Regions from separate parts of the Kitasatospora sp. NPDC001683 genome, predicted to be linked through region 2. Evidence: riboswitches for the same ligand, from Rfam matches in the RefSeq annotation. Region 2 holds a riboswitch; each other region holds the start of a gene.

Evidence for each region. A riboswitch is a leader RNA that binds a small molecule or an ion and turns the genes downstream of it on or off. The one in region 2 is predicted to bind cyclic di-AMP.
Region 1: linked by a shared signal. The riboswitch ahead of ACWCYO_RS12190 (M23 family metallopeptidase) and the one ahead of ACWCYO_RS19065 (NlpC/P60 family protein) in region 2 are both predicted to bind cyclic di-AMP.
Region 3: linked by a shared signal. The riboswitch ahead of ACWCYO_RS10165 (transglycosylase family protein) and the one ahead of ACWCYO_RS19065 (NlpC/P60 family protein) in region 2 are both predicted to bind cyclic di-AMP.

The regions. Positions count from the first base shown of each region.
Region 1 is NZ_JBSFGK010000017.1:71,988-78,785, reverse strand. It holds gene ACWCYO_RS12195 (MFS transporter) at 1-1,482, opposite strand, end outside; cyclic di-AMP (ydaO/yuaA leader) riboswitch at 1,801-1,975, shown strand; partial or broken gene ACWCYO_RS12190 (M23 family metallopeptidase) at 2,241-2,606, shown strand; gene ACWCYO_RS12185 (hypothetical protein) at 2,812-2,952, shown strand; partial or broken gene ACWCYO_RS12180 (hypothetical protein) at 3,014-3,676, opposite strand; gene ACWCYO_RS12175 (amino acid deaminase) at 3,940-5,277, shown strand; partial or broken gene ACWCYO_RS12170 (N-acyl-D-amino-acid deacylase family protein) at 5,348-6,145, shown strand; gene ACWCYO_RS12165 (bifunctional 4-hydroxy-2-oxoglutarate aldolase/2-dehydro-3-deoxy-phosphogluconate aldolase) at 6,262-6,687, shown strand.
Region 2 is NZ_JBSFGK010000032.1:19,219-26,016, reverse strand. It holds gene ACWCYO_RS19075 (hypothetical protein) at 1-823, opposite strand, end outside; gene ACWCYO_RS19070 (C40 family peptidase) at 862-1,908, opposite strand; gene ACWCYO_RS19065 (NlpC/P60 family protein) at 2,136-3,254, opposite strand; cyclic di-AMP (ydaO/yuaA leader) riboswitch at 3,265-3,418, opposite strand; gene ACWCYO_RS19060 (NlpC/P60 family protein) at 3,768-4,805, opposite strand; gene ACWCYO_RS19055 (NYN domain-containing protein) at 5,004-6,305, opposite strand; gene ACWCYO_RS19050 (hypothetical protein) at 6,722-6,798, opposite strand, start outside.
Region 3 is NZ_JBSFGK010000014.1:4,805-11,602, reverse strand. It holds gene ACWCYO_RS10175 (SDR family NAD(P)-dependent oxidoreductase) at 1-115, opposite strand, end outside; gene ACWCYO_RS10170 (cytochrome P450 family protein) at 407-1,723, shown strand; cyclic di-AMP (ydaO/yuaA leader) riboswitch at 1,934-2,101, shown strand; gene ACWCYO_RS10165 (transglycosylase family protein) at 2,107-2,871, shown strand; gene eno (phosphopyruvate hydratase) at 3,121-4,407, shown strand; gene ACWCYO_RS10155 (FtsB family cell division protein) at 4,631-5,119, shown strand; partial or broken gene ACWCYO_RS10150 (DUF501 domain-containing protein) at 5,091-5,612, shown strand; gene ACWCYO_RS10145 (Ppx/GppA phosphatase family protein) at 5,780-6,715, shown strand.

The DNA.
Region 1 (6,798 bases), on a different contig from region 2:
GGAGTGGCCGGGGTCGAGCGGCGGGGTGGTGGTGGCGCAGGACCAGTCGCAGTTCGGCTCGGCCACCGGTTGTTCCTCGGGGGCGAGCACGTTGCCCCGGACGGTGACGAAGGCGATCAGTCCGCCACCGGCCAGCAGGCCCGCGCAGATCAGCATCGCGGTGTGGAAGGCGGAGTCCACCGAGGACGGCACCCGGTAGGCGTTGCCGCTCAGTCCGGCCATCGCCGGGAGGGCGGCGACCGCGAGCAGGCCGGCCGCCCGGGCGGCGGCGTTGTTGACGCCGCTGGCGATGCCCGCGTGCCGCACCTCGACGGCGGCCAGCACGGTGGCGGTCAGCGGCGCGACCAGCAGCGTCATCCCGCAGCCCATCACCGCGACCGCGGGCAGCACGTCCACCCAGTAGGAGGAGCCGGGGCCGGTGCGCAGCATCAGCAGCACCCCGGCGGCGCACAGCAGCGGTCCGACGGTGAGCGGGATGCGCGGGCCGATCCGCTTGCCGAGGCGCCCGGCGCGCGCGGACAGGGTCAGCATCAACAGCGTGATCGGCACCAGGGCGAAGCCGGAGACCAGCGGCGAGAAGCCGGAGACGATCTGCAGCTGCACCACCAGCAGGAAGAACACCCCGCTGAACGCCGCGTACACGCACAGGGTGACCAGGTTCACGGCGGTGAACAGCCGGGAGGAGAACAGCCCGAGCGGCAGCATCGGATCGGGCGCCCGCCGTTCGACGGCCACGAAGGCGGCGGCGAGCAGCAGGCCGAGCGCGCCGCTGACCCAGACACCGGGGGACAGGCCCTCCCCGGCGGCGGTGAGCGCGTAGGTGATCGCGCCGAGGGCGAGCGCGGCGAGCAGGGCGCCGGGCACGTCGAAGCGGCCGGTGGCGGACTCGTCCCGGCTCTCCGGGACGTACCGGGAGGTGACCGCGATCACGGCGGCGGCCAGCGGCAGGTTCAGCAGGAAGATCCAGCGCCAGCCGGGCCCGTCCACCAGCCAGCCGCCGAGGAAGGGGCCGACGGCCGCCGACACCCCGCCCAGGCCGGACCACAGGCCCACCGCCGCCGAGCGGTCGTCCGGGTGGAAGACGGCCTGGAGCATGGCGAGCGAGCCCGGGGTGAGCAGCGCGCCGCCGATGCCCTGGACGGCGCGGGCGGCGATCAGCACGTGGATGGTCGGGGCGGCGGCGCAGGCCGCCGAGGCGGCGGCGAACCAGACCACGCCGATCAGGAAGACCCGGCGCCGCCCGTAGCGGTCGCCGAGCGCCCCGCCGAGCAGGATCAGGCCCGCGAGGGTGAGCAGATAGGCGTTCAGGGTCCATTGCAGGGAGGCGAGGGAGGCGCCGAGGTCGGTGCCGATCCGGGGCAGGGCGACGTTCACCACGGTGCCGTCGAGCATCGCCATGCTGGAGCCGAGCACCGTCGCGAGCAGTACCCAGCGTCCCTGCGCGGTGCCCAGGCGCAGGGAGCCGGCTTCAGAGGTGGCCACGAGCCCGATCCTGCGCCCGTTGCGGCATACGTGACAAGGGTCACCGGACGGTGTGTCGACCGGTGGCGGGGAGTGCACGGACGGTCGCGCAGTGGGGTCGGGATCGGCGCAGGGTCGTGGATCAGTGGCACCGGGTGAATGGATTGTGCACGTACGGTGTAGCGGATCATTCGGACGGTCACCGGGTTCCGGGGATCGGCCGCCGGTTCGAGAGATCGACATTGCTTCACCCGAACGGATGAGTTTTAGTTCAGCGACCGCCCGGCCAGTCCGGACGGACCCGCCGGGTGGAACGCCGAGTCCTGCCGCTGCCCGGTGGTTCGAACTGAGCTCTGTACGGCAGGAGCGGGGGACCCACAGGTAAGTCGCCGGACCGGAGTTCGCGCTTTCAGCGCGGACGTCCAGGACCGGCTCGGGGTGAAGCCGCGCATGCGGCCGGGCAACTCCAGCCCGAACCCGACAGCTCACCTCGCAGGCGTCGGAGAGGAAATCCCATGCCTGCACAGGCTCGCCGTTTCGTCCTGCCCCGTGTCGCCGTGCCCCGTGCCGCCCGCATCGGCCTCGCCACCGCCGTGGCCGGTGCCTCCTTCGTCCTGCCGCTGGTGACCGCGATGAGCGGGCAGGCCACGGCCGCTCCGGCCGTCCAGGTCGTCGCCGCCGCGCCGGTCGCCCAGGTCGTCGCCGCCGCTCCCGCGGCCGCTCCGGCCGCCGTCACCGCCGGCTTCGTCGCCCCGCTGGCCAAGCCGGTGCTGGGCGAGGCCTACGGCGTGGCCGGCACGATGTGGGCCTCCGGCCACCACACCGGCCAGGACTTCGTCTGCTCCACCGGCACCCCGGTGCGCGCGGTCGCCAACGGCGTCGTGGTGCAGGCCGGCAACGGCGGCGCCTACGGCAACCAGGTCGAGATCAAGCTCGCCGACGGCAAGTACGCGCAGTACGCGCACCTGTCCGTGATCCGCGTGAAGGTCGGTCAGGCCGTCACCGTCGGCCAGCAGCTCGGCCTCTCCGGCGCCACCGGCAACGTGACCGGCCCGCACCTGCACTTCGAGATCCGCACCGGTCCGAACTACGGCTCGGACATCAACCCGGTCACCTACCTGCGGGCGCACGGCGTCGCGCTCTGACCCCACCGGGTTCCAGGGACCACCGCTGCCGCGGGGCGAATCGATCCTCCGGGATGGTCATGTCGGGTGACCGCTCGACCGGGTGATCGCCGCGGCGGTGGACATGGGCGCGGGACACGCCCACGGCCGGCCCGGCTGCACGGGACACCTCCCTCGTGCAGCCGGGCCGGCCACTGCCGTCTTCCGGCGCCTTCCCCTGGCGACCGTGGTGCTCACGGTGTCCTCGCTCGGGTACGTGGCGATGAACCGGCACGTCACGGCGGCCGGGGCGTTCTACGGGTACGTCTCACACGGGCTGGGCCGGGTGGTCGGGATGGCGCCGGTGGGCCGTGCTGGGCGGCGGTGAGCAGCTCGTGCATCCGGTGGCCGAAGTCCTCGGTGTCGCAGGCGGGTTCGGGGAAGACCAGGCGGACGTCGCGGTGGCTGTGCGGGTGGTCCAGACGCAACACCACGCCGTGGCGGTTCAGGGCGAGCGGGCGGACGTCCGGGTGGTGGGTGAGCAGGGCCGGGTCGAGCAGGCCGGTGAGCAGGCCGAGGGCGTCGGCGTGGCCGTCGGCCAGGTGGGGTGAGCAGCGCGGCCTCGTGGCGGGCCAGCGGGTCGGGGGTGGCGCGGGCGAGGTCGGCGGGGGCGGTGACCACCAAGGCGGCGTCCTTGACCACCACGGTGGCGGGGGAGGGGAAACGGCGGCGCAGCGCGGCGGGCTCGTCGGTGCCGAGCAGCAGCAGATCGGCGGCGTCCAGCAGCGACGGCAGCACGGCCGGGTCGCGTTCCTGCCAGAGCGCGGGGCGCCAGTTGAGGTCGAAGCTGACCAGCCGACCCGGGCGGCGGTCGGCCAGCAGGGCACGCAGCAGGGCCAGGCAGCCGTCGGAGAGCGCGGCGGTGATGCCGGACAGGTGCAGCAGGCGGGCGCCGGCCAGCAGCGCGGCGGCGGCCGGATCGGTGAGCAGGGCGGGGGAGAGCGCGGCGGCCGCGGAGCCGCGCCGGTGGTAGTGCAGCCGGCTGCGGCCGGGACCCAGGTCGTCTCCACGGCCTCCAGCGGGCCCGGGCGGTCGGGCAGCAGGACGGCCATCGACTCGCCCACGCACACGGCCGTCGGGGGAGGGCCGGGGCGATCGCGCTCCCGGGTGTCCTGTCGCGGCGTCTGCCGGCCTCCTCGTCCGCGTTCCGTGGGGTGCGGCCGTTCCGTGGGTGCGGCCGTTCGCTGGCGTGCGGTCCGACTCGGTTCGACCGTCCATGGGGTCCGTTGACCGTGATCCGGCGCCGAAGCTAGAACCGTGCTGCCAGCATGTGCAACCCTCGTTGCGCATGTTGCAACACGGATGGAGGAAGACGGTGGAGCAGACCTTCGCGGGCGACAGTGCCTTCTCGGGCGGAAGGGTCTTCGCGAGCAGCGCGGCCGGGCCGGGGATCGCCGAGGGGGCGGTGGCGGCCCTGGCCGACGAGACCCTCGACTGGCGGTTCAAGGCCGCCCCGCCGGAGAGCTGGGGGCGCACCGTCCGGGAGTGGCTCGCCACCGGGCCCACCCTCTCCTCGCTCGGCACCCCGCTGCTCACCCTCGACGGCGCCGCGCTCGACCACAACGTCCGCACCATGGCCGACTGGTGCGCCAAGGCGGGCGTCGCCCTCGCCCCGCACGGCAAGACCACCATGGCGCCCGCGCTCTGGCAGGCCCAACTCGCCGCCGGCAGCCACGGCATCACCCTCGCCAACCTGCCGCAGGTGCGCGTCGCCCGGGCCTTCGGCGTCCAGCGGATCCTGCTCGCCAACACCCTGCTGGACCCGGCCGGACTCGCCTGGCTCGCCGCCGAGTTGACCGCCGACCCTTACTTCGCCTTCCTCTGCTGGACCGACTCCACCGAGGGCGTACGGCTGATGGACGAGGCGCTGCGCGCCGCCGGGGCCGAACGGCCGGTCGAGGTGCTGGTCGAACTCGGCGGCCCGGGCGGGCGGACCGGCGCGCGGGGCGTGGACGCGGCCGTCGAGGTCGCCGCCGCCGTGCTGCGCGCGCCGACCCTGCGGCTGGCCGGCGTCGGCGGGTACGAGGGCGCCCTCGCGCACGACGCCACGGCGGAGGGGCTGGCCACCGTGCGCGGCTACCTCAAGGCGCTCGGGGAGCTGCACGGCCGGCTCGCCGACGCCTATCCGGACGGTGTGCCACCGGTGGTGTCGGCCGGCGGCAGTGCCTACTTCGACCTGGTGGTCGAGGAGTTGGCCGCCCTGCCGGAGGCCTTCGTGGTGCTGCGCTCGGGGGCGTACATCGCCCACGACGACGGCTTCTACCGGGGCATCTCGCCGCTCGCCCGGGGTGGCGCGGACGCCCCGTTCCGCGGTGCGCTGCACGGCTGGGCCCGGGTGGCCTCCCGGCCGGAGCCGCAACTGGCGCTGCTGGACGCGGGAAAGCGCGACCTGCCCTTCGACGACGGCCTGCCCGAGCCGCAACGCGTACGCGACGGAGCCGAGTTGACGGGCACGACGGCACGGATCACGGCGCTCAACGACCAGCACGCCTTCCTCCGCGACGCAGGCGACCTCGCGCCGATCGGCGCGGTGCTGCGGCTCGGCGTCTCGCACCCGTGCACGGCCTTCGACAAGTGGACGGCGATCCCGGTGCTGGACTCCGCGGACGCCGCCGAGCCGAAGGTCACCGGGCTGGTCAGGACCTTCTTCTGATGCCGGAAGGCCGGACAGTGCGCCGGCGGGAGGCAACGCCTTCGGAGGAACCGTCTTCGAGGGGGCGACGGTGGTCGACGGGACCGGCGCCGAGCGCTACCGCGCGGACGTCCGGATCGCCGACGGGCTGATCGCCGAGATCGGCGCGGGCCTGGGCGGGCCGTCGACGGTGGACGCCGACGGGCTGGTGCTCACCCCCGGCTTCATCGACATGCACGCCCACTCCGACCTCGCCCTGCTGCTCGAGCCCGAGCACCCGGCCAAGGTCACCCAGGGCGTCACCTGCGAGGTCCTCGGCCGGGACGGCCTGTCCTACGCCCCGGTGGAGGACACCACCCTGCCCGCGCTGCGCCGCCAACTCGCGGGCTGGAACGGCGATCCGGCGGACCTCGGCTGGGACTGGCGGGACGTCGCCGGCTACCTGGACCGGATCGACCGCACCCGGCCCGCCGTCAACGCCTGCTACCTGGTCCCGCGCGGCTCGCTGCGGATGCTCGTCATGGGCTGGCAGAACCGCCCGGCCACCCCGGTCGAACTCGACCGGATGCGGCAGGTGTTGGCGCGGAGCCTGCTGCAGGGAGCGGTCGGCACGTCCAGCGGTCTCAGCTACACCCCCGGGATGTACGCGGACACCGCCGAGCTGGTCGAGCTGTGCCCGGTGGTCGCGGCCTACGGCGGCTTCCACGCACCGCACCAACGCTCCTACGGGCGCGGGGCGTTGGAGGGATACGCCGAGATGGTGGAGATCGCCCGGCGCTCCGGCTGCGCGCTGCACCTGACCCACGCCACGATGAACTTCGGCGTCAACCGGGGCCGGGCCGGCGAGCCGCTGGAGCTGGTCGACCGGGCGCTCGCGGACGGCATCGACCGGGGCACTCGCCGAGGGCGGCATCAACTTCACCGAATTCACCCACACCACACCGGAGGTGTCGGATTCATCTGGTACGGGCGGCTGAGGCCGGTTGGCGGGTCGGGGTCGGGACGGTGCTGACCGCCGAGCAGGCCGAGCGGGGGATCGACGCCGGGGCGTCCTTCCTGGTCACCCCGGGCTGCCGGCCCGAGGTCGCGCAGGCTGCGCGGACCCGCGGGGTGCCGGTGGTGCTGGGAGCCCTCACCCCGACCGAGGTGGCCCGGGCGGTCGACCTGGGCGCCGCGGCCGTCAAGATCTTCCCCGCCCGGTCGTTCGGCCCGGGTTACTTCAAGGACCTGCGCGGCCCGTACCCGGACGTGCCGCTGGTGGCCTCCGGCGGGGTGAACGCGGGCACCGCGGCCGAGTTCCTGGCGCATGGGGCGCTCGCCGTGTGCGCGGGGACGGACGTGGTGCCGCCGTCGGCGGTCGAGGCGGGGGACTGGGCGGAGATCACCCGGCGGGCCCGGGCGTTCACCCGGGCCTGCGCGGCGGGGGCGTAGCGGGTCGGGGGAGTTCGGCGCGCGGGTACGGCGGCGGTTCCGTGAAGGTGTGCGGCGGGCTGTCGGGGCGGCCGGGATTGGACGAGAATCGGTGGCACCCGGCTCAGCCCG
Region 2 (6,798 bases):
CGGTCCAGTCGGCGACGCCCTCGGAGAGCCACAGCGGGGTCCAGGCCCGGGTGTCGGCCCGGGTCGCGACGTGGGTGGCCTCGTGGGTGACCACCACCTGCCGGCCGAAGTCGCTGAGCCGCCCGAACGCCTCGGGGTTGACCACCACCCGGTCCGCCGGGGTGTGCCAGGGCGCGCCGGAGGCGGCCACGGTGACCGCCGCCATGCCCGTCCAGCCCGCCGGGTCGGCCTCCAGCAGCCGGGCGAACTGCGCCTCGGTGGCGGGCAGTTCGAGCAGCAGCCGACCGGGCCAGCCGCCGCCCCAGACCGCGCTGACGGCCGGCACCGCCTGGTCCCCCACCGCGACCAGGCCGGCCGGGTCGGGCCCGTCGGCCAGGCCGAGCACCAGGCACCGGGCACCGGGGGCGGTCCGGGCGGGGCCGAGGTCCCACAGCGCCGGGGGCCCGCTGGTGCCCTCCTCGTGCTCCACCCGCCAGCCGCCCCGGTCCCGGACCAGCTCGATCCGGCGCGGGTACACCACGGGGTACTCGTCGTACCCGGCGATCCGCACCGCCAGCTCGACGGACGCGGTCAGCCGCTCCGGCCCGCCGGCCGCCGAGGCCTCCCGTTCGGGCGGCAGCACCAGGTTGCGGTACCCCGCCTCGGCCCCCGCGAGCCCGGACCAGGCGGGCAGCGAGCGGGCTCGCGCCGCCAGCAACTCGGTCACCTCGGCACGCCGGTCGTCCGTCCGCCCGCCCGGCCGCGCCGCCGGGGCGGCCGGGGGCAGCGACAGCTGGGCCAGCCCGCCGGCCGCGAGCAGCAGCGCACCGCGCCGGGACAGCACGCAACGAGATATGTCGGCCGGGCCGCAGGACGTCGCGCTCAGAGCCGGACCACCCCGGAGACCGGCATCGCGTCGACGCTCTCGTACCGGACCTTGGCGCCCGGGTACGGGGCGTGCACCATCACCCCGCCGCCGGCGTACATCCCGACGTGGTGCATGTCCCGGTAGAAGATCACCAGGTCTCCCGGCCGTGCTTCGGAGAGGCTGATCCGCTGCCCGGCGTACGCCTGGGCCTGCGAGGTCCGCGGCAGGGTCACTCCGGCCTGCCGCCAGCTGTAGTACATCAGACCGGAACAGTCGAAGGCACGGGGCCCGGTGGCTCCGTAGACGTAGGGCGAGCCGATCATCCGCACCGCGGCGGCCAGCGCGGCCGCCCCGCGCTCGGAGGCGGGCGGGGCCGTGCCGAGGTCCAGCCGGTCGGTGCCGCGGGTGGCGCGCTGCTCGGCGTCCCGGGCGTCCTGGGCGGCCATCCTGGCCCGCTCGGCGACGCCCAGGCTGTTGAGCAGCTTCTGGGCCTTGGTCAGCCGCTCCTGGATCTGCTGCTTGTTCTCGGCCAGCGAGCGGCGGGCCTGGTCCAGCTCGGCGAGCTTGGCCGCGGTCTCGGTGCGGCGCTGGTCGAGCCGACGCTGACGGGTGACCAGCTCGTGCAGCGTCTCCTGCTGCCGCTCGGCGGCCTGGCCGAGGGTGCGGGCGCGGTCGAGGTAGGCCGCGGGGTCGGTGGAGAGCATCAGCTGGACGGTCTGGGTCATCCCGCCGCCCCGGTACTCGGCCCCGGCGACCGTCGCCAGGTCCCCGCGCAGCTGGTTGAGCTGCTCCTGCGCGGTGGCGACCTCGCCCTGCAGGTTCGCGGTCTCGCCCAGCAGCCGCTGCTGCGCCTCCTGCGCGGCGTTGTACTTCTCCGACGCCCGCTCGGCCTCGTCGTACAGCTGCTCGACCTGCGTCTTGACGCCCTTGCGATCGGGCGCGTCCCGCGCCCCGGGGGCGGCCTGGGCGCTGCCGACGGTCGCCACGCCCAGGGCCGTGGTGGCGGCCGCGGTCAGTACCAGCGCACGGGCGAGCAGTTGGGAACGACGGTGCACGGGCATGGCGGCAACGGCTCCAGTCCTGCGGCGCGGCCCCGCGGCCGCGCCCCGGTGGGCGGCCGTCGAGCGGGAGTCCGGTGGCAGACGTTAGCGAGTCCGGGCAAGTGAGTCCAAACCCCTCCCGACCCGAATATTTGACCCTTATTCGGACACCAGCCCGAGCCGCCGGAAAAGCCGCAGGCCCGGCCCTCCGAGACGGAGGACCGGGCCCGTGAACGTCGGGGCGTGAATCAGACCCGCACGATGGAAGCCAGCGGCATGTTGGAGACGGCCTCGTAGCGGACCGAGGCGCCCGGCTTGGGAGCGTGCAGCACCTGACCGTTGCCCGCGTAGATGCCGACGTGGTGGGCGTCGCTGTAGAAGATCAGCAGGTCGCCGGGCTGGGCCTGGGAGAGGTCCGAGCCGATCCGGGTGCCGGCGCCGGCCTGCTCCTGCGAGGTGCGCGGCAGCGACACGCCGGCCTGGTTGAACGCCCAGACCATCAGGCCCGAGCAGTCGAAGGAGCCGGGACCGGTGGCGCCCCAGACGTACGGGCTGCCGACCTTGGAGGCGGCGGCGGCCAGCGCGGCGGCACCGTGCGAGCTGCCCGGGGCGATCTTGACCGGCGCGGACGAGGAGCCCAGGTCGGAGCGGCCGCTGTCGCGCGAGGCGCGGTCGCCGGAGGCCGGCTGGGAGGCCTTCGCGGCGGCGTCCGCCTTGGCCTGGGCGTCGGCGGCGGCCTTGTCCTCGGCCGCCTTGAGCGCCTGGCGCTCCTGCTCGGTCAGCGTGTTGAGCAGGTCCTGGGCGGCCTTCAGCTTGTTCTGAACGTCCTCCTTGGAGGCCTTCAGCTGCTGGGTGGTGGACTCGAGCTCGGCGAGCTTGCCCTGCGCCTCGGTGCGGTCCTGGTCCAGCTTGCGCTGCTGCTCCTGGAGCTGCTTCAGCTGGTTCTTCTGGGTGTCACCGGCCTGGTTCAGCGCCCCGGCCTGGTTGAGGAAGTTGTCCGGGCTGGAGTTGAACATCAGCTGGACGGTCGGGGATATGCCGCCGTTGCGGTACTGCTCGCCGGCGATCTCGGCGAGGCCGCCCTGCAGGTCGGTCACCTGCGCCTGCTGACGGGCCACCTGGTCCTGCAGGCCGGAGACCTGCTTCTCCAGCGCCTGCTGCTTCTCCTGGGCCGCGTTGTACTTCTCGGTCGCCTGCTCGCCCTGCTCGTTGAGCTGGTCGACCTGCTCCTTGACCTGTTCCTTGGTCGGCTGCGGGTCGGCGTGGGCGCCGGTCTGCGCGGAGAGGGCGACGGCCGCGGCGGCGAAACCGGTCAGGATCGAGACACGAGCGCGGCTGGCGGGCTTGGGACGACGATGGGACGCCACGAAGGCGGACTCCTTCTTCCTACGTCCGCCTACCGGGTGAGCTGACGGGTTCGGGCCGGAAGCATGCCCTACGACGCCTCACGGCCTCACCAACGGCCGACCTGGCGCCGATTCACCCCGGAGGAACATGGTTCCCCGGCTCCGCTCCGCAGCGCCCCCGACCACTGGGCTCCCCTGTCGGGCAGTCGCTTCGACCTGCCCCGCTGTTTCGCGAACTCGACGGAAACCACCGCCGCCACCCAGGCTGGGTGATCGACAGTGCGGTGGTTCGGGGCACGACCCTAGTAACTGAACCGTGATCCGTTCAAATCCTTGTCAGAAAAAAGACGGAAGATCACCCATGTTCTCTTGTGAAAATGACTGATGGTGATCGCCGCCGCACGCAAAGCTGATCGGCTCTCACCGGTCGGCGGTGGAACGGGATGGAACGGACGAACCCCGAAGCGCCACCCCCCGACTCGGGAGGTGGCGCATATCACAGTTCGGAGGCCGGGCCCCGGGAGTGTCGGACCGTCAGACCCGGCGGATCGTGTTGATCGGCATCGCATCGGCCTTCATCACCTTCACCACGTCACCGGTGTGCGGCGCGTGGACGACCATGCCGTTGCCGATGTACATCCCCACGTGGTGCCGGTCGCTGCCGTAGATCACCAGGTCGCCCGGCTGGGCCTGGTCCAGCGAGGGCACCCGGGTGCCGACGTCGCCCTGCTCCTGCGAGGTGCGCGGCAGCGAGACGCCGGCCTGGGCGTACGACCAGACCATCAGGCCCGAGCAGTCGAAGGTGTTCGGCCCGGTGGCGCCCCACACGTACGGCGAGCCCTGCCTGCTCATCGCCCTGGCCACGGCCACGGCCGCGTAGCCGCTGGCCGGCGGCAGGTTGGTGAGGTCGACCCGCGCGGTGCCGCGCGAGGCGCGGTCGTCCTGCTGCTGCTGGGCCTTCAGCGCGGCCCGGTCGGCGGCGCTGAGCGAGTTCAGCAGGTCCTGCGCGGCCTTCAGCTTCTGGTTGACGTCCGCCTTGGCCTGGTTGAGGTCCTTGGTGGTGGAGTCCAGCGACGCCAGCACGGCGGCCGCCTCGGCCTTCTCCTGGTCCAGCCGGCGCTGCTGGTCGAGCAGACCCTTGAGCGCCTCGGTCTGGCTCTGGCTGGCCTGCTGGACGCTCGACGCCTTGTCCAGGTAACCGGACGGGTCGGAGGAGAGCATCAGCTGGACGGACGGGTCGATGCCGCCGGTGCGGTACTGCTCGCCCGCGACCTGGGCCAGGCCGCTCCGCAGCTGGCTCATCTGGTCCTGACTGCGGGCCACCTGGTCCTGCAGCTGGTCGGCCTGCTTGCGGAGCTGGTCGGCGCGCTCCTTGGCGCCGTTGTACTTCTCCGCCGCCTGCTCCTGCTCCTGCTGGAGCTGGTCGATCTGCGCCTTGACGTCGGACGTGTTCGGCTGCGGCGCGGCGTGCGCGGCCACCTGGGCGGAGAGGGCGACCGCGGTCGCAGCGGCAGCGGTGAGCACGGAGACCCGTGCGCGGCTCGGCTGCTTGGGACGGCGGTGGGAGGCCAAGGGACCGGCTCCTTCTTCCATCGGACTCACCCGTTCGGGCGAGATTCCGGAAAATAGGTTTGACGCCAGACCCTAGTGAAGATCTATCCGTTTTGCCACTCCCCCGAAGGCGTGAACTACGGTCCCCACGCTGACTTCACCGGATCCCCACACCACCGCAAAACGGTCACTGACCAGGGATCATCCGACCGGGCCGGGTCAGGGCCGGGCCAGCCGGTTCAGCAGCAGCACCGAGGCCACCGGGCGCGCGCCCGCCTTCCGCACGCCCTCCGCGACCTCCCGGTCGGTGGACACCACCACCACCGGACGGCCCTGCGGCTCGGCCCGGACCAGACGGCGGATCAACTCGTCCGCGGTCTCCCCGGTCCGGCTGAACCGTACCCGCACCCCGCGCGGCGGCGCCATGATGACCGGTACGTCCAGGTCCTGCCCGTCGAACACACAGGTGACCTCCGCCTGGGTGCGCTGGGCCAACATCGCCAGCCCGCCCAGCAGCCGGATCCGCTGCTGCTCCAGCGGCAGCGTCGGGTACCCGGTCTTGGTCACGTTGTAGCCGTCCACCACCAGGTGCACCTGCGGGATCGCCAGCAGCTGGTCCAGCAGCGCCGGATCGTCCTCGGCCAGGCCGCGCCGGGCCACGTCGTGCGGCGAGGCCGCCCCCGGCACCACCGCCTCCACCAGGTCCGCCGGGCGGATCTGGGAGACCGGCAGCGCCAGCTCGCGCTGCAGGCCCTGCGCCGACTGCAGCACGGTGTCCAGCAGCAGCCGCAGCCGCATGTCCTCGACGCTGCGCCCCTCCCGGGCCGACCGACGGCCCTGCTCGACCACGGTCTCCAGCTCGGACACCCGGTGCCGCAGCCGCCGCGCCTCGCTCTCCGCCGCGCTGCGCTCACCCGCGGCCTGCGCCTTCGCGGCCTCCAGCTCCCCGGTCACCCGCCGGGTCTCGGCCTGTGCCCGCCGGGTGTCGCTCTCCAGCGACCGCACCTTCTTGCGCAGCGACTCGGCCTCCCGCCGGACGCCCTCGAACTCCGCCCGCTGGCGGTCCAGGTCCGCGCGCGCGGCGGCCCGTACCTCGGCCAGCTCGGCCTGCAGCTTCTCCACCAGTCGGGTGGCCTCCGCCACGGCGTCCTCGGCGCCGACCCGCTCGGCCTCCTCGCCGGCCTCGGTGACCAGCCGGCTCCAGCCCGCCGACCGCACCAGGTAGGCGGCGGCCGCGACGTCCATCGGATCGGCGGCGCCGGGGACGGTGCCCGACTCCAGCGCCTTCACCAGGTCCGGCTGGCCCAGCCGCAGCCGCTCCGCTATCCGCACCCGGAACGCCGGCTCGGACTCCAGCGCCGCCGCCAGCGCGGTGGCCGCGTACTTGGCCCGCCGCGCCGGGGTGAACTTGACGTACTGACGCAGGCCCTGCGGCAGCTCCGCGGGCGGCAGCCCGCCCAGCGCGTCCGAGGCCAGCCCGACCACGCGCCGGCGCACGCCCTCCGGCAACGGCCGGTCCAGCTTCTCGGCCGCGCGCTCCGCGACGGCACCCGGCTCGACGGCACCGGACCCACCGGCACCCGACTCAACGGCACCCGGCTCGACGGCACCGGACTCAGCGGCACCCGGCTCGACGCCGGCCGCGTCAGCAGCGCCCGAGTCATCGGCACCGGACGCAGCGGCCCCTGCCGCGCCGCCCTCCGACGGAGCGTTCTCGGACGGGACCGTCCCGGCGGCCGGCTCCGGTGCCTGCGCAGCGGGCTGAAGCCCCTGCGCTTCGCCGGGCTCCCTCGCTGCGTCCACCACGTCCTCGGCTCCGATCCTGGTCCAGCGGGTGCGGCCCGCGGCCGCCCCTGTCGTCACGCTCCGTGCGCCTTGTCTGTATTGTCCCGTGCGGTGGACGGCCGCGTCGCGCACCGCCCACCGCACCGACGGGGTCAGCCCTGCTCGGCGGGGGCTTCCGCACCCTCGGCGCCCGGGCGGGCCACCAGCTCGACCTGGTCCACCGCGTTGC
Region 3 (6,798 bases), on a different contig from region 2:
GCTGGTCGGCGATCAGCATCCCGGCGGCGCCGGCCGCGGTGAACCGGCGCGCGAGGTCGGCTCCCGACCCGCCGTCGAGTACCGCGATGACGACGACTGCCCCGCTGACCCTCATTGGTCCGCTCCTCCCTGTGGGCGACACCGCACCGGCGCCCACGCACACTGCGGAGGATCGTAGGCACGTCCTGACCCTCCGCAACAGGGATTACCCCGCAGGTGACCAGACTCACGCCCGCCACCCGGCCAAGAGCTGTCCAAGGACCGTCCACGGACCGTCCACCGGGCGTCCACGCAGTGTTGGCGCGCCGCCCGCGCACCGCTCGTGCGCCGCTCACGAACGGTTCGCGAACCGGCGGCGTCCGGGCGGTCGTCCGGGCGCCGCCGGTCCAGCGGTTACGGTCGACCCATGCCTGCTCAGCCCGACGGCGCCCAGCCCGCCGCCCAGCCCGCCCCGCCGCTCTTCACCTGGGAGTTCGCGGCCGACCCGTACCCCGCCTACGCCTGGCTGCGCGAGCACGCCCCGGTGCACCGCACCAAGCTGCCGAGCGGGGTGGAGGCCTGGCTGGTGACCAGGTACGCGGACGCCCGGCAGGCGCTCGCGGACAGCCGGCTGTCGAAGAACCCGGCGCACCACAGCGAACAGGCGCACCGCACCGGCCGGGTGGGCATCCCGGGGGAGCGGCAGGCGGACCTGATGACCCACCTGCTGAACATCGACCCGCCGGACCACACCCGGCTGCGCCGCCTGGTGTCGAAGGCGTTCACCCCGCGCCGGGTGGCCGAGTTCGAGCCGCGGGTACAGCAGCTGACCGACCGGCTGATCGACGGCTTCGCTCAGCGCGGCTCGGCGGACCTGATCCACGAGTTCGCCTTCCCGCTCCCCATCTACGCGATCTGCGACATGCTGGGCGTGCCGGCCGAGGACCAGGACGACTTCCGCGACTGGGCCGGAATGATGCTGCGACACACGAAGCCGGGTCACGGCGGCAGCCAACGCGGCGGCGTGGGGCGGGCGGTGAAGCGGATGCGGGCGTACCTGCTGGAGCTGATCCACCGCAAGCGGGCCGACCTCGGCGACGACCTGATCTCCGGTCTGATCCGGGCCAGCGACCACGGCGAGCACCTGACCGAGAACGAGGCCGCCGCGATGGCCTTCATCCTGCTCTTCGCCGGCTTCGAGACGACGGTCAACCTGATCGGCAACGGGACGTACGCGCTGCTGCGCAACCCGGGGCAGCGGGCGCTGCTGCAGGAGTCGGTGGCCCGCGGCGAGACGGCGCTGCTGGAGACCGGGATCGAGGAACTCCTGCGCTACGACGGGCCGGTGGAGCTGGCGACCTGGCGGTTCGCGACCGCGCCGCTGACCATCGGCGGGGTGGACATCCCGGTCGGCGACCCGGTGCTGGTGGTGCTGGCGGCGGCGGACCGCGACCCGGCCCGGTTCGCCGACGAGAACACCCTCGACCTGGCCCGGAGCGACAACCCCCACCTGGGTTTCGGACACGGCATCCACTACTGCATCGGTGCCCCGCTGGCCCGGCTCGAGGGGCGGTCCGCGCTGGCCACGCTGCTGTCCCGGCTGCCCGATCTGCGACTGGCCGAAACCCCGGAGAATCTGCGCTGGCGCGGCGGTCTGATCATGCGTGGATTGCGCGAACTTCCGGTCGAATTCAGTCCGGAGATCCGCTCTCCGCACGCCCTTCCTGAGCCGCCGACACACTGACGTGGCGTCGCGATTGCGCGGTTGGCAGCAGTATGAAGGGCCATCAAACCGGACAAAGCTCCGCCGTTGGTAGGCGATCGATCACGGGCCGTAATTTTTGTGTGATGTCGGCGATATGAGCTTGTGATTGGTCTGAGGATCTGTCTAGTCTCCCTGGAGTTCGCAGCTGCGGACCTCGTGCGCGGAACGCCGAATCCTGCCCGCCGCGCCACGGGAAACCGACCAGACCCTGGGCAGGGGCGGGGGAACCAGGTTTGTTGCCGTTCCTCCACGGCTTGGGGTGAAGCCGCCCGAGCGGAATCGATTCCGCCGACGGCGGCCGGGCCACCTCCCGGTCCGAACCCGACAGCTCACCTCGCAGGCGTGCGGAGAGGGACCTCTTCATGCTGTTCGTTGGAACTGGCCGTCATCGTCGTCGCACCCAGGCCGAGAAGGCCATCGCCGTCGCCGGTGTGGCCGGCGTCGGACTCGCGCTGCCGCTCCTCACCGCCACCGGCGCCTCCGCCGCCCCGGCCTCCGCCTGGGACTCCGTCGCCCAGTGCGAGAGCGGCGGCGACTGGGGCATCAACACCGGCAACGGCTTCTACGGCGGCCTGCAGTTCACCTCCAGCACCTGGAAGGCGTACGGCGGCACCGCCTACGCCGCGCAGGCCAACCAGGCCAGCAAGGGGCAGCAGATCGCCGTCGCCGAGAAGGTGCTCGCCTCGCAGGGCCCGGGCGCCTGGCCGGTCTGCTCGCTGAAGGCCGGCCTGAGCAAGGGCGGCGCCCCGGCGGCCGTGGACACCTCCTCGGACACCAAGGCCCAGAAGCAGCAGGCGGCGCCCAAGGAGCAGGCTCCCAAGGCCGCCGCGAAGCCGGTCCAGCAGTACAAGCCGAAGCACGCCGCCCCGAAGCAGGCCGAGCAGCCCGCCGAACAGCCGACGGCCAAGCAGTACGCCCCGAAGCACGCCGCCCCGCGCGCCGCCCAGCCGGCCCCGTCCGCCGCGACCGGCCACGACTACACCGTCCGCGCCGGTGACACCCTGTCGGGCATCGCCGCCGCCCAGGGCGTGCAGGGCGGCTGGCAGGCGCTGTACGACGGCAACCGCGGCACGGTCGGCGGCGACCCGAACCTGATCGTGCCCGGCCAGGTCCTGCACCTCGGCTGACATCTGACGCCCGACGAGGGGGCCGACCGACCGGTCGGCCCCCTTCGTCCGCATTCGCCCGCCCCGGGGGGACAAGCTGGGACAAGCAGGTGAACTACCGGTGGGTAGCGGGGCCACACGCTGAGACGGAACCGAGGTGGACGTGGTCCCGGGAGCCCGGGCGGTTAGGCTCTGGTCGTAACGACTCCGCAATCCTCCGGCCGACAGCACCACCGTCAGCCGGACCCTGCTTCCGCAAGGAGATGCCTCGTGCCGTCCATCGATGTCGTCGTAGCCCGTGAGATCCTCGACTCCCGCGGCAACCCCACGGTCGAGGTCGAGGTCGGCCTCGACGACGGCAGCACGGGTCGTGCCGCTGTTCCGTCGGGTGCCTCGACCGGCGCCTTCGAGGCGCTGGAGCTGCGCGACGGTGACAAGAACCGCTACTTCGGCAAGGGCGTGGAGAAGGCCGTCCTGGCCGTCATCGAGCAGATCGGCCCGGAGCTGGTCGGCTACGACGCCACCGAGCAGCGCCTGATCGACCAGGCCATGCTCGACCTGGACGCCACCCCGGACAAGTCCTCGCTCGGCGCCAACGCCATCCTGGGCGTCTCGCTGGCCGTCGCGCACGCCGCCTCGGAGGCCAGCGACCTGCCGCTGTTCCGCTACCTGGGCGGCCCGAACGCGCACGTCCTGCCGGTCCCGATGATGAACATCCTCAACGGCGGCTCGCACGCGGACTCCAACGTCGACATCCAGGAGTTCATGATCGCCCCGATCGGCGCGGAGTCCTTCTCCGAGGCCGTCCGCTGGGGCGTCGAGGTCTACCACACCCTCAAGGGCGTGCTGAAGGAGCGCGGCCTGTCCACCGGCCTCGGCGACGAGGGCGGCTTCGCGCCGAACCTGGACAGCAACCGCGAGGCCCTGGACCTGATCACCGAGGCCATCCAGAAGGCCGGCTACGTGCCCGGCCGCGACGTCGCGCTGGCCCTGGACGTCGCCGCCTCCGAGTTCTACAAGGACGGCGCCTACCAGTTCGAGGGCAAGGCCCTCTCGTCCGCCGAGCTCATCGAGTACTACTCCGAGCTGGTCGAGGCCTACCCGCTGGTCTCCATCGAGGACCCGCTGGACGAGTCGGACTGGGACGGCTGGAAGGCCATGACCGTCAAGCTGGGCGACAAGGTCCAGCTGGTCGGCGACGACCTGTTCGTCACCAACCCGGCCCGCCTGGCCAAGGGCATCGAGACCGGCACCGCCAACGCCCTGCTGGTGAAGGTGAACCAGATCGGCTCGCTGACCGAGACCCTGGACGCCGTCGAGCTGGCCCAGCGCAACGGCTACCGCTGCATGATGTCGCACCGCTCCGGCGAGACCGAGGACGTCACCATCGCCGACCTGGCCGTCGCCACCAACTGCGGCCAGATCAAGACCGGTGCCCCGGCCCGCTCCGAGCGCGTCGCCAAGTACAACCAGCTGCTGCGCATCGAGGAGATCCTCGACGACGCCGCCGAGTACGCCGGCCGCGGCGCGTTCCCGCGCTTCCGCTCTGCGGAGTAATGAGCTCAGTCGCTCTGCGGACCAGTAAGCACAGTCGCTCTGCGGAGCAATGAGCACAGCAAGTACGAGGGCTGAGAACACGCAGGCCGAAAACCAGGGGGCCGAGGGCCCCCGGTAGCGCAAGCCTGACCGGTGCCCCGCCGCACACCCCGTAGGGTGGACGGCGGGGCACCGTCGCGACCAGGAGGGGATACGGGAGATGGCTGGCTGGAGGATCCCGGGCTTGGCGGCCCGGCCTCGGTTCACGAGCCGGGCGACCGTCCTCGTCCTGGTGCTCTGCTCGCTGGTGGCGATCCTGGCCTACCCGACGCGGCAGTTCATCTCCCAGCGCGCCGAGATCTCCGCCCAGCGGGCGAAGGCCGACCACGCGCGCCAGCAGGTCGATCAGCTGCGCCGGGACAAGGCCCGCTGGCAGGATCCGGAGTACGTCAAGGCGCAGGCCCGCGCCCGGCTGCACTACGCGGTGCCGGGGGAGACCCCGTACATCGCGGTGGACCCGTCCGGCGCGGTCGCCCAGCCGTCCGCCTCCGCCACCACGGCCACCCCCTCCGCCGACGCGGCGGCGGGCCCGGCGAAGGCCGCCAAGCCCTGGTACGCCAGCATCTGGGACTCGGTGGACGCCGCCGACACCGACACCGCCGCGCTGGCCCCCGCGACCCCCCGTCCGCTCCCACCGTCCCCCGTTGGAGACCCCACCCCCCATGACCACTGAGAACCACCCCGCCGTCTCCGACGCCGACGTCGCGGCCATCGCCGCCCAGCTCGGCCGGGTGCCGCGCGGCCTGCGCGGTGTGGCGCACCGCTGCCCCTGCGGCAACCCCGACGTCGTGGAGACGGCCCCCCGCCTGCCGGACGGCACGCCGTTCCCGACGCTGTACTACCTGACCTGCCCCAAGGCCGCCTCGCTGATCGGCACCCTGGAGGCGGAGGGCGTGATGAAGGACCAGACCGCCCGGCTCGCCGAGGACCCGGAGCTGGCCGCCGCCTACCAGAGGGCGCACGAGGACTACATCGCCCGGCGCGACGCGATCGAGGTGCTGGAGGGCTTCCCGAGCGCCGGCGGCATGCCGGACCGGGTGAAGTGCCTGCACGTGCTGGTCGGCCACTCGCTGGCGGCCGGCGAGGGCGTCAACCCGCTCGGCGACGAGGCGATCGGCATGCTGGAGGACTGGTGGGCCAAGGGCCCGTGCGTCTCCCCGGCCGAGGTCCAAGCCGCCGGTGAGCGGGTCGCCCGCAACCGCGCCAAGGAGCAGGACCACGAGGCCGTGATCGCGGCCAAGCAGCAGAAGACCGCGGAGCGCGCCGCCAAGAAGCGCGCCGCCGAGGCCACGACCTCGGAAGCCGGCACGGCGGAGCAGGAGTCCGAGTGAGCATGACCCGGGTGGCCGCGATCGACTGCGGCACCAACTCGATCCGGCTGCTGGTCGCCGACCTCGACCCGGACACGGGCGAGATCACCGACCTCGACCGCCGGATGATCATCAACCGGCTGGGCCAGGGCGTGGACCGGACCGGCCGGCTGCACCCGGACGCGCTGGCCCGCACCTTCGCGGCCTGCCGGGAGTACCGGGAGATCATCACCGGCTTCGGCGTCGGCCCGGAGCGCACCCGCTTCGTCGCCACCAGCGCCTCCCGGGACGCCGAGAACAGCGACGAGTACGTCAAGGGCGTGCGCGACATCCTGGGCGTCGAGCCGGAGGTGGTGAGCGGCAAGGAGGAGGCGCACCTGTCCTTCGTGGGCGCCACCAAGGAGCTGACCGGTGGCCAGTTCCCCGCTCCCTACCTGGTCTTCGACCTCGGCGGCGGCTCCACCGAGTTCGTGCTCGGGGGGGCGGACGTGCAGGCCGCGCGCTCGGTGGACATCGGCTGCGTGCGGCTGACCGAGCGGCACTTCGCCGGCGCCGAGCTGCCCTCCGAGGAGCAGATCGAGCAGGCCCGGGCGCACGTGCGGGCCGAGCTGGACAAGGCCGAGGAGGTCGTCCCGCTGACCGGCGCGGCCACCCTGGTGGGCCTGGCGGGGACGGTCACCACGGTGTCCGCGATCGCCCAGGACCTGCCCGAGTACGACTCGGCGCGGATCCACCACTCCCGGCTCAGCCGCGAGCGGGTCGCGGAGATCGCCCGCGAGCTGCTGGCCGCCACCCACGCCGAGCGGGCGGCCATCCCGTCGATGCACCCGGGCCGGGTGGACGTGATCGCGGCCGGCGCGCTGGAGCTGCTGGAGATCATGGACCGCACCGGCGCCGCCGAGCTGGTCGTGAGCGAGCACGACATCCTGGACGGCATCGCCTGGAGTACGGCCTCCTGACCGCCCGCAGTGCTTACTCCACCGGCCCCGTCGCCCCGTTTCCGGGCGTCGGGGCCGCGGCGCGCCCGGGGGCGGGCGGGAAA